Regions from separate parts of the Lysobacter yananisis genome, predicted to be linked through region 3. Evidence: riboswitches for the same ligand, from Rfam matches in the RefSeq annotation. Region 3 holds a riboswitch; each other region holds the start of a gene.
What was found. Region 3 has a riboswitch for cobalamin ahead of metE (5-methyltetrahydropteroyltriglutamate--homocysteine S-methyltransferase). Riboswitches for the same ligand answer to the same signal wherever they lie in the genome.
Positions count from the first base shown of each region.

Region 1: another riboswitch for cobalamin. It lies ahead of RDV84_RS03575 (CoA-acylating methylmalonate-semialdehyde dehydrogenase); the one in region 3 lies ahead of metE (5-methyltetrahydropteroyltriglutamate--homocysteine S-methyltransferase).
Region 2: another riboswitch for cobalamin. It lies ahead of btuB (TonB-dependent vitamin B12 receptor); the one in region 3 lies ahead of metE (5-methyltetrahydropteroyltriglutamate--homocysteine S-methyltransferase).

Region 1 is NZ_CP133568.1:826,179-835,615, forward strand. Features, by position in the region: gene RDV84_RS03570 (acyl-CoA dehydrogenase family protein) at 1-1,119, opposite strand, end outside; gene RDV84_RS03575 (CoA-acylating methylmalonate-semialdehyde dehydrogenase) at 1,131-2,645, opposite strand; cobalamin riboswitch at 2,818-3,037, opposite strand; gene RDV84_RS03580 (M23 family metallopeptidase) at 3,417-4,631, shown strand; gene RDV84_RS03585 (DUF2188 domain-containing protein) at 4,948-5,211, opposite strand; gene RDV84_RS03590 (response regulator) at 5,462-6,076, shown strand; gene RDV84_RS03595 (LysR family transcriptional regulator) at 6,137-7,057, opposite strand; gene RDV84_RS03600 (pirin family protein) at 7,169-7,870, shown strand; gene RDV84_RS03605 (alpha/beta fold hydrolase) at 7,965-8,795, shown strand; gene RDV84_RS03610 (alpha/beta hydrolase family protein) at 9,078-9,437, shown strand, end outside.
Region 2 is NZ_CP133568.1:668,255-677,691, forward strand. Features, by position in the region: gene bfr (bacterioferritin) at 309-785, opposite strand; gene RDV84_RS02885 ((2Fe-2S)-binding protein) at 1,040-1,243, opposite strand; gene RDV84_RS02890 (RNA pyrophosphohydrolase) at 1,376-2,002, opposite strand; tRNA gene RDV84_RS02895 (tRNA-Met) at 2,128-2,204, shown strand; gene queD (6-carboxytetrahydropterin synthase QueD) at 2,375-2,731, shown strand; gene RDV84_RS02905 (phasin family protein) at 3,045-3,455, shown strand; gene bioD (dethiobiotin synthase) at 3,690-4,376, opposite strand; gene RDV84_RS02915 (GAF domain-containing protein) at 4,540-5,022, shown strand; gene RDV84_RS02920 (TfoX/Sxy family protein) at 5,019-5,507, shown strand; cobalamin riboswitch at 5,699-5,931, shown strand; gene btuB (TonB-dependent vitamin B12 receptor) at 6,069-7,919, shown strand; gene RDV84_RS02930 (hypothetical protein) at 8,231-9,145, opposite strand; gene RDV84_RS02935 (hypothetical protein) at 9,142-9,437, opposite strand, start outside.
Region 3 is NZ_CP133568.1:394,691-404,127, forward strand. Features, by position in the region: gene RDV84_RS01755 (ribonucleoside-diphosphate reductase subunit alpha) at 1-1,409, shown strand, start outside; gene RDV84_RS01760 (four helix bundle protein) at 1,454-1,807, opposite strand; gene RDV84_RS01765 (ribonucleotide-diphosphate reductase subunit beta) at 1,869-2,921, shown strand; gene RDV84_RS01770 (acyl-CoA thioesterase) at 3,032-3,412, shown strand; gene RDV84_RS01775 (aldo/keto reductase) at 3,524-4,570, shown strand; gene RDV84_RS01780 (COG3904 family protein) at 4,946-6,115, opposite strand; cobalamin riboswitch at 6,561-6,830, shown strand; gene metE (5-methyltetrahydropteroyltriglutamate--homocysteine S-methyltransferase) at 7,020-9,299, shown strand.

The sequences.
Region 1 (9,437 bases), 430 kb from region 3:
GTTGGTGCCTTCCAGGATCTGGTGCACGCGGCAGTCGCGCATCAGCCGCTCGATCGGGTACTCGCGGATGTAGCCGTAGCCGCCGTGGATCTGCAGCGCTTCGTTGCAGATCGAAAAGCCCGCGTCGGTGGCGAAGCGCTTGGCCATCGCGCACCACACGGTGGCGTCGCCGGCGCCGGCATCGACCTTGCGCGCGGCGGTGTGGACCATCTGCCGCGCCGCCACCAGCTGCGTGGCCATGTCGGCGAGCTTGAACTGCAGCGCCTGGAATTCGGCCAGTTTCTTGCCGAACTGGCGGCGCTCGCCCATGTAGCGCCGGGCCGCGTCGAGCGCGCCCTGGGCCGCGCCGAGCGAGCAGCTGGCGATGTTGAGGCGGCCGCCGTCGAGGCCCTTCATCGCGATCTTGAAGCCGTCGCCTTCCGCGCCGAGCAGGTGGTCGGCCGGCACGCGTACGCCTTCGAACGAAATGCCGCGGGTGGGCTGGCTGTTCCAGCCCATCTTCTCTTCCTTGCGCCCGTAGACGATGCCGGCCGCGTCGGCCGGCACCGCGAACGCGCTGATGCCGCGCGCGCCGTCGCCGCCGGTGCGCGCCATCACCACCAGCAGGTCGGTCGAGCCGGCGCCGGAGATGAAGGCCTTGGCGCCGTCGATGACGTAGTCGCCGCCGTCGCGCCGCGCGCGCGTGCGCAGCGAGGCCGCGTCCGAACCCGCGCCGGGCTCGGTCAGGCAGTACGAAGCCAGCTTGCGCCCGCTGGCCAGTTCCGCGCCCCAGCGCGCGCGCAGCGCCGGGGCGGCGTGCGCGGCGAACATCCAGGTGGCCATGTTGTGGATGCTGATGAAGGCGGCGGTGGAGGGATCGGCCGCGGCCAGTTCCTCGAACACGATCGCCGCGTCGAGCCGGGTCAGGCCGGAGCCGCCGGCCGCCTCGTCCACGTACAAGCCGCAGAAGCCCAGTTCGCCGGCCTGGGCGATGGCTTCGCGCGGAAACACGCTGTGCGCGTCCCAGTGCGCCGCATGCGGCGCGAGTTCGGCGCGGGCGAAATCGCGCGCGGCCTCGCGGTAGGCCGCCTGTTCTTCGCTGAGCCCGGTCGGCGCGGCCGGATGAACCTGCCAGTCCATGACCGCGGCCATCACTTGAGGCTGATCGTGGTGTTGACGCCGTGGCCCAGCGTGTCGTCGTCGAACCAGCGCGCGGTGACCGTCTTGGTCTGGGTGTAGAAGGTCACGGCCTGTTTGCCGTAGGGGCCGAGGTCGCCGAGCTTGGACGCGCGCGAGCCGCTGAAGGAGAACAGCGGCACCGGCACCGGGATCGGCACGTTGATGCCGACCTGGCCGACATCGATGTCCTCCTGGAAACGCCGCGCGGCCGCGCCGGACTGGGTGAAGATCGCGGTGCCGTTGCCGTTGGGATTGGCGTTGACCAGTTCGATCGCCTCGTCCAGCGTCTCCGCGCGCAGGATCACCAGCACCGGGCCGAAGATTTCCTCGTCGTAGATGCGCATGCCGGGCGCCGCGCCGGAGAAGATCGTCGGACCGACGAAGTTGCCGCGTTCGTAACCCGGCACCGCCGGCGCGCGACCGTCGAGTTCGAGCGTGGCGCCCTGCTCGACGCCGGAGGCGATCAGGCCCTCCACCCGCTCGCGCGCGGCGCAGGAGATCACCGGGCCGACGTCGGTGCCGGCCTCGGTGCCGGCGTTGACCTTGAGCGTCTTCGCCTTGGCCACCAGGTCGGCGATCCAGTCGTTGGCCGCGCCGACCAGCACCGCGGTCGAGGCCGCCATGCAGCGCTGCCCGGCCGCGCCGAACGCGGCGCCGGCGAGCGCGTTGAGCGTCTGCTCCTTGTTCGCGTCGGGCAGCACCACCGCGTGGTTCTTCGCGCCCATCATGCATTGCACGCGCTTGCCGGCGAGCGAGGCGCGCTGGTAGACGTGGGTGCCGACCTTGGTCGAACCCACGAACGACACCGCCTTGATGTCGGGGTGGTCGCAGATCGCATTGACCGCGGTTTCGCCGCCGTGGACGACGTTGAGCACGCCCTTGGGAATGCCCGCCTGCAACGCCAGCTCGCACAGGCGCATGGTCACCAGCGGGTCCTGCTCGGACGGCTTGAGCACGAAGGTGTTGCCGGTGGCGATGGCCATCGGGAACATCCACAGCGGGATCATCGCCGGGAAGTTGAACGGGGTGATGCCGGCGCACACGCCCAACGGCTGCAGCAGGGTGTAGGTGTCGACGCCGCCGGCGACGTTGTTGGCCAGTTCGCCCAGCTGCAGGTTGCCGATCGCCGCGGCGTGCTCGACCACTTCCAGGCCGCGGAACACATCGCCTTCCGCGTCGGGCAGGGTCTTGCCCTGTTCGGCGGTGAGGATCGCCGCCAGTTCGCCCATGTGCTCGCGGATCAGCTGCTGGTACTTGAGGAAGATCCGCGCGCGCGCGCCGATCGGCGTCTTGCGCCAGGTCTTGAACGCGCGCTGCGCGGCGGCGACGGCGGCGTCGATTTCCGCCGGCGTCGCCATCGGCACGCGCGCAAGCACGGCCTGGGTGGCGGGATTGACCACGTCGCGCCAGTGCGCGGTGGAGGATTCGACGAACTCGCCGTCGATCAGCAGCTTGACGGTCGCGACGTCGGTCGCGACTGCGTGCATGTCGTTCATGTTGGTCTCCGGATCGCACACCCGCGAAGGCAGGCGCTGCGCGAACGAAGACCGGGCGAAAGGCGGGCGCACGCGCGCCGCACCGCATCCGCTCGTCAGGTCGCCCGCCGCAACGCCCGAGGAGAACGCCGCGGCGCGGGCCGCGGCAAAGCCGCGTGCGCCGTCCCGACGTCCGCCACAGGCCGGTCTCCGGACTCGCGAGCGACGCGGATGCGTCCCGCCGGCGCCTTCCCGCGCGTTCGCGCAGTGGCCGATGCCGGCTGTAACTCGCCTACCGTTGCGGGGGCAGTGCCGGAATGGGACTCGCGTCCGCACCGGCTTCCCGTTTCACCCTGCGCGCTCGCTGGAGCGGGCGGCAGGACACCTGTGGCGCGCGCAGTGTAGTGGTTCGGCGGCGACAGCCACAAGCTGCGCCGCGGTATGGTCGCCGGCCGGCGCCTTCGTTCGCGCCGTCGGCGACGCGCGGCGGGCATCGCGCCGCGACCGACGCGCGCGGCGCTGCGACACGGCGAATGCGCGTTCGCGACGCGATGAACCGCGCGCCCGGCGAGCGCCATTTCATCCACCTGAATTGCACATCGCACCGCCGCCGCGACTTGGCCGATCGGCGGGATCGACGCCGCGCCCGGCTGCGCGCGAAGGCGCGTATAAGGGCCTCAGGCGGCCTGATTGCAGGCAACACCGGGACGTCCGCGCTCGTCCGCGCGCCGCCGGCCCACAGCGCGAATCACGCCGCGTCGCGGCCTGCTCAAGGAGAACCACATGCTCAGGAAGAACCGCATGCCCGAACACCACCGCGCCTCGAACAACGCGAATGCCCGCCGCGCGCGCGGCGCGCCGGCGCTGTGCCTGGCCCTCGCGCTCGCCGCTTCGTCGCTCCCGGCGTCGGCAGCCGACGACGCCGCGCCGCGCGATGTAAGCGGCACGGCGCCCAATGCCAGCGCCGGCGGCGCTTATGCGGTGGCCGAACACGGCGAGCATCTGTCGCCGCAGTTCCGCCAGCGCGCCTGGAACGACATCCGCGACAACGCGCGCAAGCTCAAGCTCGCCGCCGCGCCGCGATCCTCGGCGCGTTCGCTCGGCGGTTTCGCCTGGCCGCTGGCGCTCAACAACGGCCTGGCCGATCCGGGCTATCACGCGATCTCGAACTACGTCGACCAGGCCGGCGCCGGCCAGGTCCTCGACTACAGCTGCGGCGCGCGCAGCTACGACGGCCATCGCGGCACCGACTATTACCTGTGGCCGTTCTCCTGGTACAAGATGGACAACAATCAGGTGAAGGTGATCGCCGCGGCGGCGGGCACCATCGTCGGCCGCTACGACGGCAATTTCGACCGCAGTTGTTCGGTCAACAACAACAACTGGAACGCCGTCTACGTCCAGCACGCCGACGGCTCGGTCGCCTGGTACGGCCACATGAAGAACGGCTCGGTCACCGCCAAGGGCGTCGGCGCGAGCGTGGCGCAGGGCGAGTACCTCGGCATCGTCGGCAGTTCCGGCAGTTCGACCGAGCCGCACCTGCACTTCGAGGTCTACGACGCCAACGCCAACCTCATCGATCCTTACGCCGGCTCGTGCAACGGCCTGAATCTGTCTTCGGCCTGGGCCGCGCAGCGGCCGTACTACGACTCGGCGATCAACAAGCTGATCGTCGGCAACGCCCAACCGGCGTTCGCGTCGTGCCCGAACGCGGAGAGTCCGAACGAGAACACCGCGCTGCGCTACGGCCAGCAGGCCTCGTTCAGCGCGTTCTACCGCGACCAGCTCAACGGCCAGCAGAGCCAGTACCGGATCCTGCGGCCGAACGGCACGGTGTTCGCCTCGTGGACGCACAACGGCCCGGCGCCGCATTACGCCTCGTCGTGGTGGAACTGGACCTGGAGCAGTTTCGCGCCGAGCGGGCCGGCGGGCGTCTGGCGCTTCGAGGTCGCCTACAACGGCACGACCTACAGCAAGAACTTCACCTTGTCGCCCTGACCCCGGGGAGTCCCAGGCTCGGCGCCGCCGGTGGCGGTGCCGGGCCGTCGGCGGTGCGGCGGCGATAGCCGCACGCATCGCCGCGGCGGGGTACGAGCAGCGCTTGCGTTCGCGTGCGCCGCCGTCGCGGCGCGCCAGCGCCCGATGCGCGCTTGCGCTTCGACGGTGCGATGGCTGGGCCGGCGGCGATCCTTCCGCGCGATCCGAACCAGCGACGCGGCCGTTGCAAGCGCTCGGCCGCGCAAGGTTGATCGCGTGAACGCACGCGGCCCTACCCTCGTCCGCGACGCTTGGCGCGGTCGCTACCGCCGCGGCCTCACTGCCGCCGCCACTCCGCGCACATCGCGCCGGCCGTGCCGCCGAGGAACACCGCTTCGCGGTCCATGCGCCCGTCCAGGCGCTGCACCCAGACCTCGGTGTGGCCGCCGGTGTCCTGGTTCTGCCGGCGCGCGCGCACCCGCGCCGCGGCGCTGGCGATGTCGCGGGTGGGGAACGCGATCTCTTGCGAACCGTTGATGCGCAGGCGCCAGAACCGCTGCGCGTGGGATACGACTTCGTAGATCGTCACCAGCGTGGACATCGGCACTCCATGCGGTCCGGCGATGCGGGGTGGCGCCACGCTAACAAAGCCCAAACGTGATGAATGTAGGAAAACCCCGATTCACCGTCGGCATGCGTCTACACAAGCGTAGACACCCGGTTACGTAACGTAGTCATCCGCCGACGTTCGCGTCGGCGCACCGCACTTTGCCCGCGGGCGAGTTGCGGACCTCGGAAACGGCCTGGACATTCGCTCGCATCATCTACGGAGCGATAAGGAAATGATCCGGGTGTTCATCGTCGATGACCAGCCATTGGTCCGTCACGGACTGCGCTGGATCCTGGGCGCGCACAGCGACATCGACGTGGTCGGCGAAGCCGGCGATCCGCACGAGGCGGTCCAGCGATTGGACCAGTCCGCGGCGGACGTGGCCTTGTGCGGCTTCAACCTGCCCGACGACGACGGCCTGGGCCTGGTGCAGCGGCTGCTGCGGCACGATCCCGCGCTGCGCATCCTGATCGTGTCGGTGGTCGGCGACGGGCCGATGCCGCGCCGCCTGCTCGCCGCCGGCGCGCTGGGCTACGTGTCCAAGACCCGCGACGCCGCGGTGGTGGTGCGCGCGCTGCGCGAAGTCGCCGCGGGCCGTCGTTTCATCGACGACTCGCTCGGCGGCCGCATCCTGTTCGAGTCCTCGCCGTTCGACCGGCTCAGCCCGCGCGAGTTGGAAGTGACCCGGCTGATGGTCGAGGGCCGGCGCAACCACGAGATCGCACTGGCCCTGCGCGTGGCCGAATCGACCGTGCGCACGCTGCGTTCGCGCGCGCTGGGGAAGCTGGACGTGCGCGGCGAAGGGGCGTTGATGCGGTTGGCGATCGACCATGGGTGGGTCGCGCGCGGGGGATGAAACGCGATGGCACCGGGCGCGCGATGCTGGCGGAGCCGCCGGCGATCCGCTCACGTCCGCTCACCCCTGCGGATCGGCCCACGGCGCGCGTTCGAACTGCTGCGCCAGGTATTCGATCAGGGCCTGCACCCGCGCCGGCCGCTCGCGCCCCGGCGGGGTGACCACGTGCAAGGCGATCGGCGGCGGCGCCCACTGCGGCATCACGATCTCCAGCGCGCCGCTGCGCAGTTCGCGCCAGACCAGGAACTCCGGCTGCAGCGCCAGCCCCAGCCCCGCCAGCAACGCGGGATTGAGCGCCTCGGCGTTGTTGACCCGCAACGGCGCCGGCACGCTCAACGAGAAGTCGCCGTGGCGCGCATGGTGGAAGCGCCAGGCGTTGCCGAAACGCGAGTACGCGTAGGCCAGCGCGCTGTGGCCGGCGAGTTCGCGCGGATGGGTCGGCCGCCCGCGCGCGTCCAGGTACGCCGGCGCCGCCACCAGCACGATGCGCACGCCGCACAGGCGCCGCGCCAGCAGGCTCGAATCGGCCAGCGCCGAGATGCGCAGGGCGAGGTCGTAGCCGCCGCCGACCAGGTCGGTGACGCCGTCGTCGAAGTCGATGTCCAGCGCGATCTCCGGATAGCGCTGCATGAACTGCGGCAACAACGGCGCCAGGTGGGCGACGCCGAACGACATCGGCGCGGCCAGCCGCACCCGTCCGCGCGGACTGCGCGCCTGGGCGGTGACCTCGGCCTCCACCGCCTCGCCTTCGGCCAGGATGCGCCCGGCGCGTTCGAGCGCGCCGCGGCCGCTCTCGGTCAGCGAGATGCGCCGCGAAGTCCGGTGCAGCAACGTCGTCTTGAGCCGGGTTTCCAGGCGCGAGACGGCCTTGGACACGGTCGCCTGCGACAGGCGCAGTTCCTCCGCCGCGCGAGCGAAGGAGCCCAGTTCGGCGACCTTGGCGAAGATCGCCCAGGCTTCCAGGTCGGGGAGTCGGGTCATGTCGTCATTACACCACTTTTGGAAACGATGGTTTTCTATCGTTTCTATTCTAAACCCGATCGCGCAGGCCTATCGTTTCCCCATCGACCGCACACACAAGGAAACGCCGACATGATCGAACTGCGCCCCTATTCCAGCCTCGGCGGCGAAAACCACGGCTGGCTCGACGCCAAGCACCACTTCTCCTTCGCCGGCTACCGCGACGCCGCGCGCATGGGCTGGGGCGCGCTGCGGGTCTGGAACGACGACACCATCGCCGCCAACACCGGCTTCCCGCCGCACTCGCACGCCGACATGGAGATCATTACCTACGTCCGCGACGGCGCCATCACCCACCAGGACAACCTCGGCAACCGCGGCCGCACCGAAGCCGGCGACGTGCAGGTGATGAGCGCGGGCGGCGGCATCCAGCACGCCGAATACAACCTGGAGCCGGGCACCACCCGCATCTTCCAGATCTGGATCATCCCCGACGCCCGCGGCGGCGCGCCGACCTGGGGCGCCAAGCCCTTTCCCAAGGACGACCGCGGCGGCCGCTTCGTGGTCCTGGCCAGCGGCATCGAAGGCGACGAGGACGCGCTGCCGATCCGCGCCGCCGCCCGCGTGCTGGGCCTGACCCTGGCCGCCGGCGAATCGGCCGAATACGGCTTCGACGGCGAGCGCTACGGCTATCTGGTTCCCGCCAAGGGCGCGATCGAGGTCAACGGGGTGACGGTGAACGCCCGCGACGGCGCCGCCATCCGCGGCGAGGCGCGTATCCGCGTGACCGCGCTGGAAGACGCCGAAGTCGTGCTGGTCGACACCGCCCCGTAACCCGCGCCGCCGCATGCTCGTGTGCTCCACCCGCGCCGCCTCCCGCGGCGGCGCGCTTCCCCTTACGTCCCTTCCCCACCGCTCCGGAGCTCCCATGGCCACCTTCACCACCCGCGACGACGTGCAGATCTACTTCAAGGACTGGGGCCCGCGCGACGGCGAACCCGTCGTCTTCAGCCACGGCTGGCCGCTGAGTTCGGACAGCTGGGAATCGCAGATGTTCTTCCTCGCCGCGCATGGCTATCGCGTCATCGCCCACGACCGCCGCGGCCACGGCCGTTCCAGCCAGCCCTGGGACGGCAACGACATGGACCATTACGCCGACGACCTGGCGCAGTTGCTCGAACACCTCGACATCCGCGGCGCCGCGCTGTTCGGCTTCTCCACCGGCGGCGGCGAAGTGGCCCGCTACATCGGCCGCCACGGCACCGCGCGGGTCAAGAAGGCCGGCCTGATCTCGGCGGTGCCGCCGCTGATGCTCAAGACCGCCGACAATCCGGGCGGCCTGCCGCTGGAGGTGTTCGACGGGCTGCGCGAGGGTTCGATCAAGGACCGCTCGCAGTTGTACAAGGACATCGCCAGCGGTCCGTTCTTCGGCTTCAACCGCGAAGGCGCGACGCCCTCGCAGGGCATGATCGACTCGTTCTGGATGCAGGGCATGTGGGGCGGCCACAAGAGCACCTACGACTCCATCGCCGCGTTCTCGGCCACCGACTTCCGCGAAGATCTGGCGAAGTTCGACGTGCCGACCCTGATCGTGCACGGCGACGACGACCAGATCGTCCCCATCGACGCCGCCGGCCGCGCCTCGGCCGCGCTGGTCAAGGACAGCAAGCTGATCGTGTACCCCGGCGCGCCGCACGGCCTGACCGATACCCACAAGGACAAGCTCAACCAGGACCTGCTCGACTTCCTGAAGTCCTGACCGCGCCAAGCCCCCGCGGCGACCGCCGCGGGGGCTTCGCCGCGAAGCATCCTGCAGCAGCGGCGCGAGCCGCGGCCGCGAAAATACGACTGCGCCGAAGCTTGCGTCGCAATCGTATTTTCGCGGCCGCGGCTCGCGCCGTTCCTGCATCCGGCCTGGCGCCCACGCATCACTTCCGGCCCACGCCACCGCCGAAGCCGCGTGCTAGCGTGCCGCATCGCCGTCATCCCGGACCGCGCGCCGCCCGGTCCGCTGCCACGCATGCCCGTTTCCGGAGCCCGCATGAAACTCAAGCCGCTCGCCGCGCTGACCCTGGCCTCGTCCCTGTTCGCGCTGGCGCCGGTCGCGGGCGCGGCCGACGCACGCCACGTCGCCGGCGAAACGCATTTGCTCGCGAACCAGCCCAGCGCGGCCGCGCGCGATGCCGAAGGCCGCAGCGAGCTGCGCGTGACCGTGTGGTATCCCGCCGGCGCCGGCGCCGCCGCGCGCGAGATCGTGCTGGGCCCGCCGGACGCGCCGCTGTTCCGGGTCGCCGCGCTCGCCGACGACGCGCCGTTCCTCGACGATGCGCGCGGCCGCAAGCACGCCGGCCCTTCCGGCCGCCAGCGGCCGGTCGTGCTGCTGTCGCACGGTTTCGGCGGC
Region 2 (9,437 bases), 270 kb from region 3:
CGGTCGCGGCTTGCGCCGCTCCTACAGGGAGCCGACGGGGCGACGCGATGACGGGCGCTGTGCGCGAATCGCCGCCGAAGCGCCGCGCGGAACCATCGGATGTCGCGGAAACGGCCATAAAAAAGCCGCCGGCGCGGGGCCGGCGGCTTGGGTTTCGTCTGGCTGGCTCGGCGATGCGTGTCGCCGCGGCTGGCTGGAGAAAGGTCGCCGCTTGCGCGGCTTGCGGTCGATCCGTCTGGCTGGCGTGCGCTGGCGGGTGGATCGGGCCGCGGCAGGAACGCGAGGTTCCTGCGCGATTGCGGTGGCGCTTACGAGGCGTCTTCGATCTTGGTCAGCAGGTAGTTCTGCTCGCCGATGCGCTCGATCAGCGCCAGTTGGGTCTCGATCCAGTCGACGTGCTCTTCTTCCGAATCCAGGATGTCGGCGAACAGCTTGCGGCTGACGTAGTCGCTGACGGTCTCGCAATACTTGATCGCCTCGCGCAGCAGCGGGATCGCTTCCAGCTCCAGCGCGAGGTCGCACTCGAGCAGTTCGCGCGGGTTCTCGCCGATGCGCAGCTTGCCCAGCGCCTGGAAGTTCGGCAGGCCGTCGAGGAACAAGATGCGGTCCGACAGTTTGTCGGCGTGCTTCATCTCGTCGATGGACTCGTGGTACTCGTGCTCGGCGAGTTCCTTGAGGCCCCAGTTCTTCAGCATCTTGGCGTGCAGGAAGTACTGGTTGATCGCGGTCAGCTCGTTGTAGAGCGCTTTGTTGAGGTATTCGATGACTTTGGCGTCGCCCTTCATGGCCGGCTCCTGCGTTGCGATGGGCGGCACTGTAGCCCTTTCGCGCGGGCCATGACGAAACGCGAATCGTGCGCAACGGTAATCGCGAATCGCTCGCACGCAGCCGCGCGGACTGTGGCGGCGAACACGAAAACGGCCGCGCGAGGCGGCCGTTTCGGGAATTCGTAGGGCGGAACGTTGCGCTGGCTGAAACCCGGTTTCCGGACCGGGAGCGCCTGCCGCCGCAGCCGCGGCGCCGGCGTGTCGCGGCCGCGTCAGGCGGCCTGTTGCAGGACCGACAGCGGCAGTTCGCGCACGTTGCGCGCCTGCTCCAGCAGCGAGCCGGCCAGGTCCAGGCAGCTGCCGCAATTGGCGCCGGCGCCGGTACGCATGGTCAGCTCGGACACGCTGCGGCAACCGGCTTCGGCGGCCTGGCGGATATCGCGGTCGGTGACTCCGTTGCAGATGCAGACGTACACGGCGCTGGTCTTCGGTTGGCAGCCGGCTGGCTGCGCGACCATTCCGCCACGGATGAGAATGATTGTCAATTAATGGCAGCCCAATTCGGCAAAGCCGCCGGTGGAGCCGCCCAGACCCTGCCGAGCCGCGGCTCAGGCGCCGGGTTCGGAGCCGCCGCAGGCCGACTGCCCGCCGGGCCGCGCGCGCGGCCGCTGGTGCTGGCGGCCGCCGAGGCCGGCATCGCGGCGCGGGTCGGGCCGCGCATCGGCGACCGGGCACGGCATCGGCACCGCCTGGTCGCCGGCGACATGGCGCGCGAACGGCGCCAAATGGCGCAGGGCGCTGGTGTAGACGCCGCGCTTGAACATCACCACGTGCTCGATCGGGTACCAGAAATCGACCCAGCGCCAGTGGTCGAACTCGGGCTTGTCGGTCACGTCCAGGCACAGATCCGATTCCTGCCCGGTCAGCCGCAGCAAGAACCACACCTGCTTCTGGCCGATGCAGACCAGCCGGTCGTTGCGCCGCACCGCCCTGCGCGGCAGCCGATAGCGTAGCCAGCCCGGGGTGGCGCCGAGCACTTCGACATGATGGGGTTGCAGGCCGGTTTCCTCGCGCAATTCGCGATACATGGCCTCCAGCGGCGTCTCGTCGCTGTTCATCCCGCCCTGCGGGAACTGCCAGCCGTCGCGATGCACCCTGCGCGCCCAGAACAGGCGGCCATCGGGATGCATCAGGACGATGCCTACATTGGGTCTGTAGCCGTCCGGATCGATCACGATGCGGACTCCTAATTTCACTGTCTCCGACTCTGCCACGGGGTCGGCCAGAGGACAAGCCGGGCAAAACGCCGCGAAAGGATTGACAAGACCGGCCCCGGCATGAAGAATGCGCGGCTCACCGTGGCTATGTAGCTCAGCCGGTTAGAGCACAGCACTCATAATGCTGGGGTCGGTGGTTCGAGTCCACCCATAGCCACCATAGAACAACGCGCCGCAACACCAATCAGGGCCCGCCAGCGCAGCGGGCTTTTTCGTATCCGCACCGCTGCATCCCGCCGCCGCGTTCGCGCCGGCTCCGGCGCTGCGCGATCATCGGTCTTCCACGCGCCGGCGCCGCCGGCTCCGCACCCGTTCGCCGCCATGCCCGCCATCGACATCTTCAAGGTCTTCACCCTGGAAGCCGCGCACCGGCTGCCGAACGTGCCGGAAGGCCACAAGTGCGCGCGCCTGCACGGGCATTCGTTCCGGGTCGAAGTGCACCTGCGCGGCGATATCGGCGAGCACAGCGGCTGGCTGATGGACTACGCCGACGTCAAGAAGGCGTTCCAGCCGATCCACGACCGGCTCGATCACCACTACCTCAACGACATCGAAGGCCTGGACAACCCGACCAGCGAGCGGCTGGCGGTGTGGATCTGGGAACAGCTCAAGCCGGCGCTGCCGCTGCTGAGCGAAATCGTGGTCCACGAGACCTGCACCGCCGGCAGCCGCTACCGCGGCGAGTGACCCGGCGCCGGCGCTTCGCGCCGGCATCTGCGACGCAAACCGATGCCGCGCCCGCTTCCGGGTCGGGTCATGCGCGCGCCACCGTATCGACATCCGCCCCCGCCAGCGTGGCCGGGCGGATCGGCGCAGGTCCGCGCAGCGAAGCCGCTTTGCCTATTCAGGTAGCAACCCCGTAACTGACTGAACCGGCAGGTTTTCTGAACGATTCAGGACCGCTGGTCGGCACCATGTTGCGGCGCAACAAAAGCCGGTCTATGCTGCATCGCACAATCCAGTCGCCCTCCGTCTGGGCCACCTTTTCAGGAGCTAAGCCATGTACCAGCAGTTCAACGAACAGTTCGCCGCCGCCACGCGCCAGTTCGCGGACACGGCCGCTCAGGTCAACCGCCTGGCCCTCGACAACGCCGAGGCCGTGTTCGGCCTGCAGATCGCCGCGATCGAAGACCGCGTCAACGCCACCTTCGCCTTCTTCGGCGAAGCCGCCGAGGCCCGCGACTTCGACGCCCTCAAGACCCTGTTCCCGAAGGGCGTGCAGGTGGCTCGCGAGAACGTCGAGCGCGCCGTCAGCACCGGCCAGGAAGCCTTCGGCCGCACCCTGAAGACCAACGAAGCGATCGCCGAGCTGGCCAAGTCGCAGGTCGAGACCGCCGCCAAGGCGACCCAGGCCAACGTCGAGAAGGCCACCAAGGCCGCGGCCAAGGCCGCCGCTCCGGCCGCCAAGTAAGCCTCGCGGCCGCCGCCTCTCTCCCGGCGGCCCGATGCGATGAAGAAACCCGGCAGCGCGAGCTGTCGGGTTTTTTCGTTTGCACGGTGCGCAGGCCCCGGCCGGAGGATCGGAAGCGCCCGGTAGGGGCGGCGCCAGCCGCGACTGCGGCAACGCGACTGCGGCGGTATCTGCGACGCGAGCGGAAACTCCGCGGTCGCGGCTTGCGCCGCTCCTACAGGAGGAGTTCGGGATTCAGAAGACCGGGCGCAATGCACCGGCCAGGGTCGCCGGGGCGGGCTGCGCCGCATGCGGCAGCCGGCCCCAGCACGGCGCCGGCAGGCGCCGGCGCAGGATCTCGAAGTTCTCGTCGGCGCGCGCCATGTGCGGGTCGATGCCATTGGCGATCCAACCGATCAGCTCGGCTCCGTCGGCCTGGATCGCGCGCGCGCTCAGCCGGGCGTGGTTGATCGCGCCCAGGCGCAGGCCGACCACCAGCACCACCGGCAGTTTCAGCGCGCGCACCAGGTCGATCTGGTCGAGCTGAGCGCTGACCGGCGCGGCCCAGCCGCCGACGCCCTCGACCACCACGGTGTCGGCCTGGGCGGCCAGCCGCGCGTGCGCGGCCAGGATCGGACCCAGCGCGATCTCGACGCCGGCTTCGGCCGCGGCGATCTCCGGCGCCAGCGGCTGCGGCAGGGCGTACGGGTTGACGTCTTCGTAGCGCGGCCGCGGATCGCTGGCGGCCTGCAGCAGCAACGCGTCCTCGTTGCGCCAGCCGTCCGGGCCGGGCTCGCAGCCGCTGGCGACCGGCTTCATGCCGACCGCGCGCGCGCCGCCGGCGCGCAGGGCGTGCAACAGGGCGGCGCTGGCGACCGACTTGCCGATGCCGGTATCGGTGCCGGTGACGAACAGGCCGGGGAGCCGGCGGGCAGAAGTCATGCGGGAGTCTCGCGGCTGGGGCCGCCCGGCGCGCGGACGGGACCGCGCGGCCGACGGCGCGCTTGTCGGAAGGGGCGGCGGCGCCTGTGACTGATCTCGCGCTTTCCCGGCGCCGCCCGGTGGGCATGGTAGTCGCAGCGGACGCCGCTGTTACACTCCGAAGATGTTTACTGCCTCCACACTTTCGGGCCAAAAGTCCGAGCAATACGCCCAATTGGTCGACCAGGCCCGCGCCCTGCTCGACGGCGAGCGCGACCGCATCGCCAACGCCGCCAATCTGTCGGCGCTGGTCAACCAGGCCCTGCCGCAGCTCAATTGGGTCGGTTTCTATTTCTTCGACGGCACCGAACTGGTGGTCGGCCCGTTCCAAGGGCTGCCGGCCTGCGTGCGCATTCCGCTCGACAAGGGCGTGTGCGGCGCAGCCGCCACCCGCCGCCAGACCCAGCGCGTGGCCGACGTGCACGCGTTCCCCGGCCACATCGCCTGCGACGCGGCCTCGCGCTCGGAAGTGGTGGTGCCGCTGACCCGCGGCGCCGAACTGATCGGCGTGTTCGACCTGGACAGCCCGATCCCGGACCGCTTCGACGCCGACGATCAGGCCGGCCTGGAAGCCTTGGCCCAGGTGTATGTGGAGTCGCTGGCATGAGCGGAACCAAGATGCGCAACATCGGCCCCAAGAGCGCGGCCTGGCTGCGCCAGGTGGGGCTGCGCACGCACGAGGACGTCGCCGCGATCGGCACGGTCGAGGCGTTCATGCGGGTCAAGCGCGCCGGCTTCAAGCCGACCTTGAACCTGCTCTACGCGATCGAAGGCGCGCTGCTGGACTGCCATTGGCAGGAGATTCCCGACGAGCGCCGCCAGGAGCTGATCCTGGCCGCCGAGGCGGCCACCGCGCTGCTGCCGGCGCCGCGCAACAAGCCGGCCGCCGCGCCGGTGCGCACGACGGTGCATAACGAAGATCGCCATGAGGACGGCGGCTTCGGCGGCTTCGGCGGCTTCGGCGCGGGCCGCGAGGAAGGCGGCCACGGCGGGGATGGCGATGGCGCCGGCGACGAACGCGCCGGCGACGAGCGCGACGACGACGGCGCGGCCGGCGACAACGGTCGCGACGAGGGCGGCCGGCACGACTGAGCCGGTGCCGCACGGCTGCGCCCGCGTCCTGCAGGAGCGGCGCAAGCCGCGACCGCGGCAACCCAGCCACGTCGAAAGCAGTAACGCGAGCGATCGCCGCGCGGTCGCACCTCGCGCCGCTCCTGCAGCGGCCTAGGGCGGCTCCGACCGGTCAGGCAGGCGGCGCCGGGTTCGCGTACACTGCGCCCCGCTTCGAGGTGACCCCGCGGCCAGGCCGCCGGGTTGAAACGGGAAGCCGGTGACGCCCGGCGGCGCGGATCTGCGATCCGGCCGCGGCCAGTCCGGCACTGCCCCCGCAACGGTAAGCGCGTCGACAGCGCGGCAACCGCCACTGTGCCACCGGCCTCGCGCCACCGGCATGGGAAGGCGCCGCGCCGGAACCGGTCCGCCGGTTCGGCCCGCAAGTCCGGAGACCGGCCCCGAAGCCCCCACAGGTTGCGATGCGGAGGGCATCGCGGCGGTCGCCGCGCCTTCGCGCCGGCTCGCCTGCGTTCGCCCTCCCCCGCCGCCGCCCTTCGCCGTTCGTCGTGCGCGCAGGATCGCGCGCGCAGGAGTGCTTCAATGCGTCGTTACCAGTTGCTGTCCCTCGCCATCGCCGGCGCCCTCGCGCTGCCGGCGGCCGCCGTCGCCGCGCCCGCCGGTGCGCCCACCGACCTGGATCAGGTCGTGGTCACCGCCAACCGCACCGCGGTCAGCGTCAACGACCTGCTGACCCCGGTCGACGTGCTCGACCGCGCCGACATCGAGCGCAGCCAGGCGCGCGACCTCAACGACCTGCTGCGCGGCCGCGCCGGCATCACCATCGCCAACCAGGGCGGCGCCGGCAAGCTGACCACGCTGTTCCTGCGCGGCAGCGAATCCGACCACGTGCTGGTGCTGGTCGACGGCCTCCGCATCGGTTCGCCGACCTCGGGCCTGGCCTCGCTGCAGGACCTGCCGCTGGAGTTGATCGACCGGATCGAGATCGTGCGCGGCCCGCGTTCGAGCCTGTACGGCGCCGACGCCATCGGCGGCGTGATCCAGGTGTTCACCCGCCGCGAGCGCCAGGGCTTCGCCCCGCGCGTGCACGCCGGCGGCGGCAGCAACGGCACGGTCGAGTTCGGCACCGGCTTCGGCGGCCGCGGCGGCCGCGGCTGGTTCGGCGCCGATTACAGCTTCCGCAAGACCCAGGGCATCAACGCCTGCCGCGGCGCCGGCTTCCCGGTGTTCGCCGGCTGCTTCACCGACGAGCCCGACCGCGACGGCTACGAGAGCCACGCGCTGTCGCTGCGCGGCGGCGTCGAGATCAACGAGCAGTGGAGCGTGGAAGGCCAGGCGCTGCGCGCCGAAGGGCAGAACGATTACGACGGCAGCTTCGTCAACTATTCCGAGACCGTGCAGCAGGTGATCGGCGGCAAGATCGACTGGCGGCCGAGCGAGCGCGTGCACGTGCAGCTGACCGGCGGGCGCAATGTCGACAGCTCCGACAACTTCCTCGGCGCGGTGCCGATGGGGTACTTCAGCACCAACCGCGACAGCGCGACCTTGCAGGCAGATTTCAACCTCTTCGACGGCCACGTGCTGAGCGCGGGCTTCGATTGGCTGCGCGACGAAGTGCGCAGCGACACCACCTACGACGAGCGTTCGCGCGACAACAAGGCCGGTTTCGTCCAGTACCAGGGCCGCTTCGGCAACCAGTCGTTCGAAGCCAGCGTGCGCCGCGACGACAACGAGCAGTTCGGCGGCCACACCACCGGCGGCGCCGCGTGGGGCCTGAACTTCGCCGACCACTGGCGCGTCACCGTCGGCTACGGCACCGCGTTCAAGGCGCCGACCTTCAACGAGCTGTACTACCCGTTCTTCGGCAACCACAACCTCAAGCCGGAAGAGTCCAAGACCTGGGAACTGGGCCTGGCCTACCGCGGCGAGAACTTCAACGCGCGCATCGACGGTTTCGACACCCGCGTGGACGAGCTGATCACCTTCGACTCGGCGATCAACCTGCCCAACAACATCGAACGCGCGCGCATGCGCGGCGCCGAGATCGGCATCGACACCACCTTCGCCGAGTGGACGCTGGCGGCGAGCGCGAGCTGGCTCGACACCGAGAACCGGGTCGGCTTCTACCGCGGCAACGACCTGCCGCGCCGCGCCAAGCACAGCGCGCGCATCGACCTGGACCGCGCCTTCGGCAAGTTCCGCGTCGGCGCCACCGCGGTGGGTTACGGCTCGCGCTACGACGACGTCGCCAACAGCAACCGCCTCGGCGGCTACGGCACGTTCGACCTGCGCGCGGAGTACGCGTTCACCGATGCGCTGAGCCTGCAGGCGCGGGTGGCCAATGTGTTCGACCGCGAGTACGAGACCGTGTCGTACTACAACCAGCCGGGCCGCGAGTGGTTCGTGACCCTGCGTTACGCGCCCAAGCCCTGATCGCGGGGCGTGGCCGGGGCCGGTTCGGCCTTGAGCGATGAGAACGGAGCCCGGCTTAGGCCGGGCTTCTTTTTTGCCGATGCGATGGGCGGCGCGGTTTCGCGCCTGCGGGAGCGGTGTGTGGCGCCGGGTCGGGCGCGGCCGCGATGGACGGTTCGTTGTAATCGATGTGGCGCGGTCGCGGCTTGCGCCGCTCCTACAGGGGGCCTTCGACGCCACGGCGCAAGCGACTCTGTAGGAGCGGCGCAAGCCGCGACCGCGGGGCTGCCGGTCGCTGCGAACTCGACCCAAGCGAAAAGCGCGGGCGAGGTTCAGGCCATCGCCGTGATCTGCTCGTCCAGCTCGGCCTGCAGATCGCGATGGCGCATCGCGCCGCTGCGTCGCGCCCACGCGCGCAGCCGCGCCAGTTCGGGCGAACGCCACGCCGCCATGCCGTAGGGGCTGCCGCAAACCGCGTGGTCGGGGCGCTCGCTGCGCGCCGATGCGTCGCGCCCCCATGCGGTCGCCGCGGCGAGACGATGCAGTTCGTCCGCCGTGGGCGCGCCGCATTCGGCGGCGTGCTCCAGCGCGAGGACGAATTCGGCCGGGTCGGGATAGAACGGCGACAGGCTGGCCGCGCGCAGTTCGTCGTCGCCGGCCCAGCGCAGCGCGGCGGCGAGCATGTCGGCGGCCTCGCGCACGCCGGGCAGGTGGGCGAGCCGCAAGTGCGCGAACAAGGCCAGCACGTTGGCGGTCGCGGTGCAGTCGACGAGATCGCGGCGGATGCCGTCGCGGCTCCAGGTCGCGAACACGCCGATGCGCAGCCACGGCGGGCGCAGCAGCGGCAACTGGGCGATGCGGCGGCGGGCGATCGCCAAGCAGGCGGTGCGGTGCGCGTCGGCATGGCTTATCCGGCCCGCGCGCAGCAGTTCCAGCAGCATGATCGCGGTGTCGTCGGCATCGTCGGGCAGGCGTGGCGCCCAATCGGGATGCGCGCGTTCGGGCCAGAAACGGAAACCGCCGCGCGCGGAACGGCACTGTTGCAGCGCGTCGAGCATCGCCGCCGGCACCGGCAGGCGGGCGCGGCGCAGCGCGCGCACGCCCAGCGCGGTGACGAAGCCGTTGCGGTCGCGCAGGCGCTGACCGTCCAGGACCACGTCGCTGGCGATGAAGTAAGGCCGCCTTTCGGCCGCGGCGACGCGCGCGGGCGCGATCCGCGGCGGGCACACCGGCGCGGCGGCGCTCATGTCGGCCGCACGCCGCATTGCACCCAGGCGTTGCCGGCGATGTCGGCGCCGACGCCGATCATGCCGTGGCGCCAGCGGCCGTCGGCCGGGCCGGCGGCGAGCGCGGCGTAGACCTGCGCCGACGCGCCCTCGCCCTGCGCGCGCAGGCACGCTTCGACCTGGGCGTCGTCGCGGAAGATCGCCTTGGCGAAGGTGAACCAGGTCAGCGCGCGCACCTCGCCCTGCGCCGACAACGCCAGGCTGATGCCCGACGGGCGCGGCAGATCGTCGGCCGGCAGCACGCGCTGCAAGC
Region 3 (9,437 bases):
GCCGCACCCACAACCTCAACCTCGCCAACTGGATTCCCGACGAATTCATGCGCCGGGTCGAGGCCGACGCCGACTGGTCGCTGTTCGACCCGGCCAAGGTGCCGCAGCTGACCGACCTGTGGGGCGAGTCGTTCGAACGCGCCTACCGCGCCGCCGAGGCCGCCGGCCAAGCGGTCAAGAAGGTCAAGGCGCGCGACATCTACGCGCGGATGATGCGCACCCTGGCGCAGACCGGCAACGGCTGGATGAACTTCAAGGACAAGTCCAACCGCGCCTGCAACCAGACCCTGCGCGACGGCAACGTGGTGCACCTGTCGAACCTGTGCACCGAGATCCTGGAAGTGACCTCGCAGGACGAAACCGCGGTGTGCAACCTCGGCTCGATCAACCTGTCGCACCACGTCGAAATCTTCGAGGATGGCAAGGGCGCGTTCGATTTCGAAAAGCTCGCCGAGACCGTGCGCCTGGCCGTGCGCCAGCTCGACCGCGTGATCGACCTGAACTTCTACCCGATCGAGACCGCGCGCCGCGCCAACCTGCGCTGGCGTCCGGTCGGCCTCGGCACGATGGGCCTGCAGGACGTGTTCTTCAAGCTGCGCCTGCCGTTCGACTCCGAGCCGGCGCGCAAGCTCGGCCGCGAGATCGCCGAAGCCATCTACTTCCACGCCCTGTCGGCGTCGAACGAACTGGCGATGGAGCACGGCAAGCACCCCGGCTACGAAGACACCCGCGCCAGCATCGGCGAACTGCAGTTCGAAGCCTGGGGCGTGGAACCGTCGCAGCCGGAGCGCTGGACCGAGCTACGCGCACGCATCAAGCAGCACGGCCTGCGCAACTCGCTGCTGGTGGCGATCGCGCCGACCGCGACCATCGCCTCGATCGCCGGCTGCTACGAGTGCATCGAGCCGCAGGTGTCGAACCTGTTCAAGCGCGAGACCCTGTCGGGCGACTTCCTGGTGGTCAACAAGTACCTGGTCGAGGAGCTCAAGAAGCTCGGCATGTGGACGCCGGAAATGCGCGACCGGATCAAGATGGCCGAAGGCTCGATCCAGGCGGTGACGGAGATCCCCGAATCGCTGCGCCAGGTCTACCGCACCGCGTGGGAACTGCCGATGCGTTCGCTGATCGACATGGCCGCCGACCGCGGCGCGTTCATCGATCAAAGCCAGTCCTTGAACCTGTTCATCGAGAGCCCGAACATCGGCCAGCTCAGCTCGATGTACATGTACGCCTGGAAGAAGGGCCTGAAGACCACGTACTACCTGCGCTCGCGTCCGGCGACCAAGATCGCCAAGACAACGGTCAGCGCGCCGGCCGCAGCGCCGGTGGCGCCGAAGCCGGAATACACCGAGAGCGACGCGATCGCCTGCTCGCTGGAAAATCCGGAAGCCTGCGAGGCTTGCCAGTAAGGTCGAGAAGTGAGCGGAGAGGAGTGAGGAGTGAGCAAGGGCGGTCAGGGGTGCCTGGCTGCTCTTCTCAGGACGGTGAGCATGCGGCTTATCTCGTCGATCAGCGATTTTATTTCTGGCAGATCGGCGGTTCGCAACCAGCCTACCCGCTCGCAAATCAGCAACTGGGTGTGTAGCTCCGCCAAAGATCCGTGCGCGATCGACAGAAACTGCCGTCTCTCGCGCTTGGATTCGCGAGTCCATCCCTCAGCCGTATTGCTCGGCACCGAAATTGCCGCCCTGTTGAGTTGCGACCTCATACCGAATCGCTCCATCGCCGGCAATTGCCGAGACACCAGACAGACCTTTTCGGCCAGTCGAATAGCTTTATTCCAGACAACAGTTTCTTGGTAGTGCACGACGGCCTCCTTGCCCCCAAGGTCTCAGCTCGCCGGCACACCTGCATTAGGAAAACCGCCCATGTCCTCGTCAGCGATGTCCTCGCTCACTCCTCACTCCTCTCCGCTCACTCCTAAGCTGCTCGATCCAGGCTTCGACCTGACCCTGCGCCCGATGCGCTACGCGCAGTTCTACGAGATGTACCGCGACGCCATCCGCAACACCTGGACCGTCGAGGAAGTGGATTTCTCCCAGGACGTCAACGACCTCAAGCACAAGTTCGGCCCGGCCGAGCGGCATCTGATCGAGCGCCTGGTCGCGTTCTTCGCCACCGGCGACAGCATCGTCTCCAACAACCTGGTGCTGAACCTGTATCAGCACATCAACGCGCCGGAAGCGCGCATGTACCTGTCGCGGCAGCTGTACGAGGAAGCGCTGCACGTGCAGTTCTACCTGACCCTGCTCGACACCTACCTGCCCGACCCGAACGAGCGCGCCAAGGCCTTCGACGCGGTCGAGAACATTCCCTCGATCCGGGCCAAGGCCGAGTTCTGCTTCCGCTGGATCGACTCGATCCAGGGCGTGCAGCGGATCGAGACGCGCGAGCAGCGCCGCCAGTTCCTGCTCAACCTGATCTGCTTCGCCGGCTGCATCGAAGGCCTGTTCTTCTTCGCCGCGTTCGCCTACGTCTATTACCTGCGCTCGCGCGGCCTGCTCAACGGCCTGGCCTCGGGCACCAACTGGGTGTTTCGCGACGAGAGCTGCCACATGGCGTTCGCGTTCGAGGTCATCCGCACCGCGCGCGAGGAAGAGCCGGACCTGTTCGACGACGAACTGCGCGCGCAGGTGGTGAAGATGTTCGAAGAGGCGGTGGACTGCGAATACCTGTTCGCCCAGGACGTGCTGTCCGGCGGCGTGGTCGGCCTGTCGCTGAAGGACATGCGCCAGTACCTGGAGTACTGCGCCGACCAGCGCATGGTCCAGCTCGGCATGCCCAAGCACTTCGGCGCGACCAACCCGTTTGCGTTCATGGACCTGCAGGACGTGCAGGAAGTGACCAACTTCTTCGAACGTCGGGTGTCGGCGTATCAGGTCGGCGTGCAGGGCGAAGTGGCGTTCGACGAAGCCTTTTGAAGCAGGAGTGAGCGTAGAGGAGCGAGAAGTGAGCGCAGGCTCGCTTCGCCCTCTGCGCTCGCTCGTTTCCCATGCTCATTCCTCACTCCTCTTCGCTCGCTTCTCGCCCCATGACCGAAGCCCGCATGACCGAGATCGTCTTCCCCGACCACACCAACCACCTGGGCACGCTGTTCGGCGGCCAGGCGCTGGCGTGGATGGACAAGGCCGCCTTCATCGCCGCCTCGCGCTACGCGCGCCGCACCGTGGTCACCGCGCGCTCGGAGCAGATCGACTTCCACCTGCCGGTGCCCAAGGGCGCGCTGGTCGAGCTGATCGCGCGCGTGGTCGAAACCGGCCGCACCTCGATGCAGGTCGAAGTCGAGATGATCCGCGAGGACCTGCTGACCGGCGAATCGCAGCTGGCCACGCGCGGGCGCTTCACCATGATCGCGCTCGACGTCGAGGGCAAGCCGACCGCGGTGCCGCCGCTGCCGGCCGCGCAGGCGTAGCCGACGCCGCAACACAGCGATCCGGCGCGCCGCCGCGCCGGCGCAAGCTGCGGATATTCCTCGGCGCGCGCGATTCCTACAGTGCCTCGCACCTCCACTACGGATACCGCGATGCAACTGGACCACTACCGCACCCTCGGCCGCAGCGGCCTGCGCATCAGCCCGATCTGCCTGGGCACCATGACCTTCGGCGACGACTGGGGCTGGGGCAGCGACGAGAACGAAGCGCGGCGCGTGTTCGACGCCTATCTCGAACGCGGCGGCAACTATGTCGACACCGCGAATTTCTACACCGGTGGCAGTTCGGAAACCCTGCTCGGCCGCTTCGCCCAGGGCCGCCGCGACCGCCTGGTGATCGCCACCAAATTCTCGCTGTGCACCGACCCGGGCGATCCCAACGCCGGCGGCAACCACCGCAAGAACCTGCGCCGATCGGTCGAGGCCAGCCTGCGCCGGCTCGGCACCGACTATCTCGATCTGCTCTACCTGCATGCCTGGGATGCGACCACGCCGGTCGAGGAAGTCATGCGCGGTTTCGACGACCTCGTCCGCGCGGGCAAGCTGCTCTACGCCGGCGTCTCCGACCTGCCGGCGTGGCAGGCCGCGCGCATGCAGACCCTGGCCGAACTGCGCGGCTGGTCGCCGCTGGTGGCGCTGCAGACCGAATACAGCCTGGCCCAGCGCGACAGCGAGCGCGAACTGCTGCCGATGGCGCGCGAACTCGGCCTCGGCGTGAGCGCGTGGTCGCCGCTGGCCTCCGGCGTGCTGACCGGCAAGTATTCGCGCGCCGACCTCGACCCGGCCACGGCTCAGGGCCGGCGCGCGGTCGCGATCGGCAACGGCGCGCTGACCGAGCGCGCGCTCGACATCGCCGAGGTCGTGGTCGACATCGCGCGCGAGCTTGAGCGCCCGCCGGCGCAGGTCGCATTGGCGTGGACCTTGCAGCGGCCCGGCGCGATCGTGCCGGTGATCGGCGCGCGTACCGAAGCGCAGCTGGTGCAAAACCTCGGCGCGCTGGAGCTCGCGCTCGGCGCCGCGCAGCTGCAACGGCTGGAACAGGCGAGCGCGATCGCGTTGGGGTTCCCGCACGATTTCCTGGCCCTGCCCGGCATCGTCGGCGCGATGTTCGGCGGCGCGCGGGTGCGACGCGATTGGTGAGGCGCTGGGTAAAGACGGACTTCAAAGCAGAAGGGCGCGGCGACTGAGGGCCGCGCTTTCCGGTACACCACGTCCCCAACTCCGCCACTCCGGTTGCGGGCCGCGCTTTCCACTACAACGCGCTCCCCCACCCCGTCATTCCGGCGAAAGCCGGAACCCACCTTGATTTTGCCGTTCCGCTTTTCCGACCGTCGCAAGAGCAACGGCAAAATGGGTTCCGGCTTTCGCCGGAATGACGGGGTAATGAAGCGGGGCGAATCGGAGGCGAAGCGAAGCCGCGGAACAGACGCGCAGCGCAAACGCCACGGCGAAACGGAACGGAAGCGACGGCAGAGAATCCGCGCGCGGCAGCGCCGCCGCTCGCCTACAGCACGCCTACTTCGCCGCCTTGTCGGCCTTGGCGGGCGGCTCGTTCTTGCCCGCCGCGCCGGCCGGCTTGCCGTCGGCGGGCTCGGCCGCGCCCTCGCCCGCCGCGGCCTCGTCCAGCAACGGCGGCGGCAGGTCGCGCGCGTACAGGTCGGCCGGGCTCTCGCCCGGGCAGGTCTTGTCCGGGAAGCCGAACTGGGCCTGCAACTGCTCGGCGCATTCGGGCATCGACTCGAAGCTCTTGCCGGTGCCCATGCACTGCGCGTCGAACGCGCGGCGGAAGGATTCGCGGCGGCGGACGAAGTCGTCGCCGCACTTGCGCGCCAGACGGATCCGGTCGAGGTCGTCCTGGGCGGCGTTGGTGCCGTCCAGGCCGTATTGCTTGAGTTCGTCCGGGGTCAGGATGCGCAGGTCGCGGTTGGCCACGGTCATCATCAGGTCCGAGACCGCGGTGGCCACGCCGTTGCGCTCCAGGTAATCGCGCACCTGCTGGTTGATCGCGCGCAGTTCGCGGCTGAGCTCGGCGCGCGAGGTGGCGGTGGAGCGGTCGCGCATCAGCCGGTGGATGCCGACCTTGCCCTCGATCGAGCGGGTGTCGCCGGCCGCCAGCACCAGCACGCAGGCGCTGTGGCAGACCGAGTTCTCGCGCACCCAGATCGCCCAGCCCGATTCGGCGATGGAGTCGCCGGCGCGCAGCGCTTCCTCGACGTGGCCACCGCTGGAGTCGATGTCGAGGATGCGGGTCGGGATCTCCATGCGCGCGGCCATCGCCGCGACCCGCTGGGTCAGCGCGGTGAAGCCGGCGCCGATCTTGCCCTGGTAGCGCACCCGCACCACCCCGCGCTGCTGGCACGGCGACATCGCGTCGACCAGGCTGAAGAAGTCCAGCGATTCCAGGGTGTCGCCGTCGCCGAAGCGCGGGTAGTCGTATTCGCAGCTGATCCGGGCGCTGCCGCCGTCGAGCTTGGCCGGCGGCCAGTAGGTGCCCTTGAGGATGTCCTCTTCGCTGACCGCCGCCGGCGCCGGCTTGGGCATCTCGTTCTGGCTGCCCAGGGTCACCGCCGCGGCCGGCGGCGCCTGCGGGTCCCGGCCGCAAGCGGCCAGCGCCAGCGCGCACAACGCCGCGAACGCGGCGGCCAGGAGCCTGCGGGAAAGGAACGGGGAGCGTTGCGGAACCATGTGTCGAGCCACCGGAGTCGGAATCGCGCGGGACCGTCCTGGCCCGCGCCGCGCGCTGCGCCTGCAAACGTTAGCGGCAGGCTCGTCCAAGCTCAACGAGCACGACGCGCGTGGGCGGGCCGGGCTTCATGTTGACGCGGGGCGGATGAACCCGGGGCGAGGACGGACCGCTCGCGCGCGCAACCGACAGGTGCGGCAAACGTGGCGGGAGCGCGGCGATCTGACCGGACAGCATCGGGCCTGAAGGCCCTCCCACGATCGCTGGAGCCTTCGATGTTCCCGCCGCTGCCGCACCGCCCCTGACGCTTGGGAGGGCCTTCAGGCCCGATGCCGTTCGTCCCGGCCCGACCGGTGCCGCAAACCGCCGCAGTGTCATTTGACTTCGCCGGGCCCGCTGCGTACCTTGGCCGCGTCTCGGTGAACATCGCTTCATACAGATAAAGCGATGGGACACGCCGGCCACGGTTGACGCCGCGGCCGGCCAGAGGGAATCCGGTGCGAATCCGGAGCTGCCCCGCAGCGGTATGGGAAACGAACGGGCCTTGGCACTGGGCGGTACGCCTGGGAAGCGGCCTTAGTAGGCGGAGCGAGGGGTGAGCGCAGAGGAGTGAGAAGCGAGTAAAGCCCTTTGGCTTTTGCTCGCTTCTCACTCCTCTGCGCTCACTCCTCGCTCAAAGTCCCGAGCCCGAAGACCTGCCGCGACCGGAAGGTACGCCTTCCGTCCGACTCCGGTCCCGCTTCGCCGTCGCGTCCGCGCGATGCGCGCGGCGGGCCGGCTCGCCCGCGGGGGCGGAGGTCGAAGCCAACGGATCGATCCGCAGTCCGGCGCACCCGCGTCCGGGCCGGCGCGGCCGTGGTCTCCTTCGTTGCCCTGCGTCATGCCCACGCATCGCAGGTATTGATCATGATCAGCGTCACCACCCTCGGCTTCCCGCGCATCGGCGCGCGGCGCGAGCTCAAGCAAGCCCTGGAATCGTTCTGGAAGGGCGACCGCGACGCGGCCGCGCTGCAGGCCACCGCCGCCGGATTGCGCGAACGCCACTGGCGCCTGGCCGTCGCGGCCGGCGCCGACAGCGTGCCGTGCAACGATTTCTCGCTCTACGACCATGTCCTCGACACCGCCGTGCTGTTCGACGCCATCCCGGCCTCGCACCGCGCCGCGTTCGAGGACGATCCGCTCTCTGGCTATTTCGCCCTCGCCCGCGGCCTGCAGGACGGCCGCCGCGACCTGCGCGCGCTGGAAATGACCAAGTGGTTCGACACCAACTACCACTACCTGGTCCCGCAGTTCGAACCCGGCCAGCGCTTCTCGCTGCGCGCCGACAAGCCGCTGGCCGAACTGGCCCAGGCCCGCGCGCTCGGCCTGGACGCGCGGCCGGTGCTGCTCGGCCCGGTCACCCTGCTCAAGCTCGGCAAGCGCACGGACGGCGGCGATCCGCGCGAACTGCTCGACGCGCTGCTGCCGGCCTACGCCGAGCTGCTGGCCACGCTCAAGGCGGCCGGCGCGCAGTGGGTGCAGATCGACGAGCCGGCGCTGGCGCTCGACCTCGACGACGCCGACCGCGCCGCCTACCGCCGCGCCTTCGACGCGCTCGCCCAGGCCGACTCGCCGCAGCGCCTGCTCGCGACCTACTTCGGCGCGCTCGGCGACAACGCCGCGCTGGCCGCGCAGTTGCCGGTCGAAGCGCTGCACTTGGATCTGGTGCGCGCGCCGCAACAGCTCGAAGCGGTGCTGCCGCTGCTGCCGGCCGACCGCGCGCTGAGCCTGGGCGTGGTCGACGGCCGCAACATCTGGCGCGCCGACCTCGACGCCGCGCTGAGCCTGGCCCGCCGCGCCGGCGAACGCGCGCGCTGGCTGGCGCCGTCGTGCTCGCTGCTGCACGTGCCGACCGACCTGGAGCTGGAACGCAAGCTGCCCGGCCCGCTGAAGCAGTGGATGGCGTACGCGAAGCAGAAGATCGAAGAGCTGCGCCTGGTCGCCGGCGCGCTGGCCGGCGACGCCGCGGCCGAAGGCGAACTGGCCCAGGCCGCCAGCGCGCGCGCCGCGCGCCTGGCCTCGCCGCTGCTGCGCAACGCCCAGGTGCGCAAGCTCCTGGCCGCGGTCGAGCCGGCGATGACCCGCCGTGCCAGCGCCTATCCGCAGCGCATCGCGCTGCAGCAGCAACGGCTGAAGCTGCCGCTGTTCCCGACCACCACCATCGGCTCGTTCCCGCAGACCGCGCAGGTGCGCCAGGCCCGCGCCGAACACAAGGCCGGGCGCCTGGACGACGCCGGTTACCGCGCCTTCCTCGAAAACGAAACCGTGCAGTGCCTGCGCGAGCAGGAAGCGCTCGGCATCGACGTGCTGGTGCACGGCGAGTTCGAGCGCAACGACATGGTCGAGTACTTCGGCGAGCAGCTCGACGGCTTCGCCTTCACCTCGCACGGCTGGGTGCAGAGCTACGGCTCGCGCTGCGTCAAGCCGCCGGTGCTGTTCGGCGACGTCGCCCGGCCCAGGCCGATGACGGTGGAATGGAGCCGCTTCGCCCAGGACCACGCCGCCAAGCCGGTCAAGGGCATGCTGACCGGGCCGGTGACGATCCTGCAGTGGTCGTTCGTGCGCGACGACCAGCCGCGCGCCGACAGCTGCCGGCAGATCGCCCTGGCCCTGCGCGAGGAAGTGCTGGACCTGGAGGCGGCCGGCATCGCCGCGATCCAGATCGACGAGCCGGCGCTGCGCGAAGGCCTGCCGCTGCGCCGCGCCGACTGGCCGGCGTACCTGGCCTGGGCCGGCGAGAGCTTCCGCCTCGCCGCCAGCGGCGTCGGCGACGCGACCCAGATCCACACCCACATGTGCTACGCCGAGTTCAACGACATCATCGACGCGGTCGCCGCGCTCGACGCCGACGTGATCTCGATCGAGACCTCGCGCTCGCGCATGGAGCTGCTCGACGCGTTCGTGCGCTACCGCTACCCCAACGGCATCGGCCCGGGCGTGTACGACATCCACTCCCCGCGCGTGCCCGACGAAGCGGAGATGCGCGAGCTGCTCGACAAGGCGCTGGACGTGCTGGAACCGGCGCAGCTGTGGGTCAATCCGGACTGCGGCCTGAAGACCCGCGGCTGGCCGGAAGTGCGCGCGGCGCTGCGGGCGATGGTCAGCGCGGCGCAAGGCCTGCGCGAGGCGGCGCGGGCGGAGGCCTGAGCCGGACGGTCCGGCGGATGCGTCGCGCCGCGTGCGCGGCGCGTCCGGCGCGGCCGAGGCAACCGACGCGGGCGCTCGCCGATGCGCGAACGCCCGTCGTTTGTTCCCTGCGAACCGCGCCAATCCGACCACCGCGAA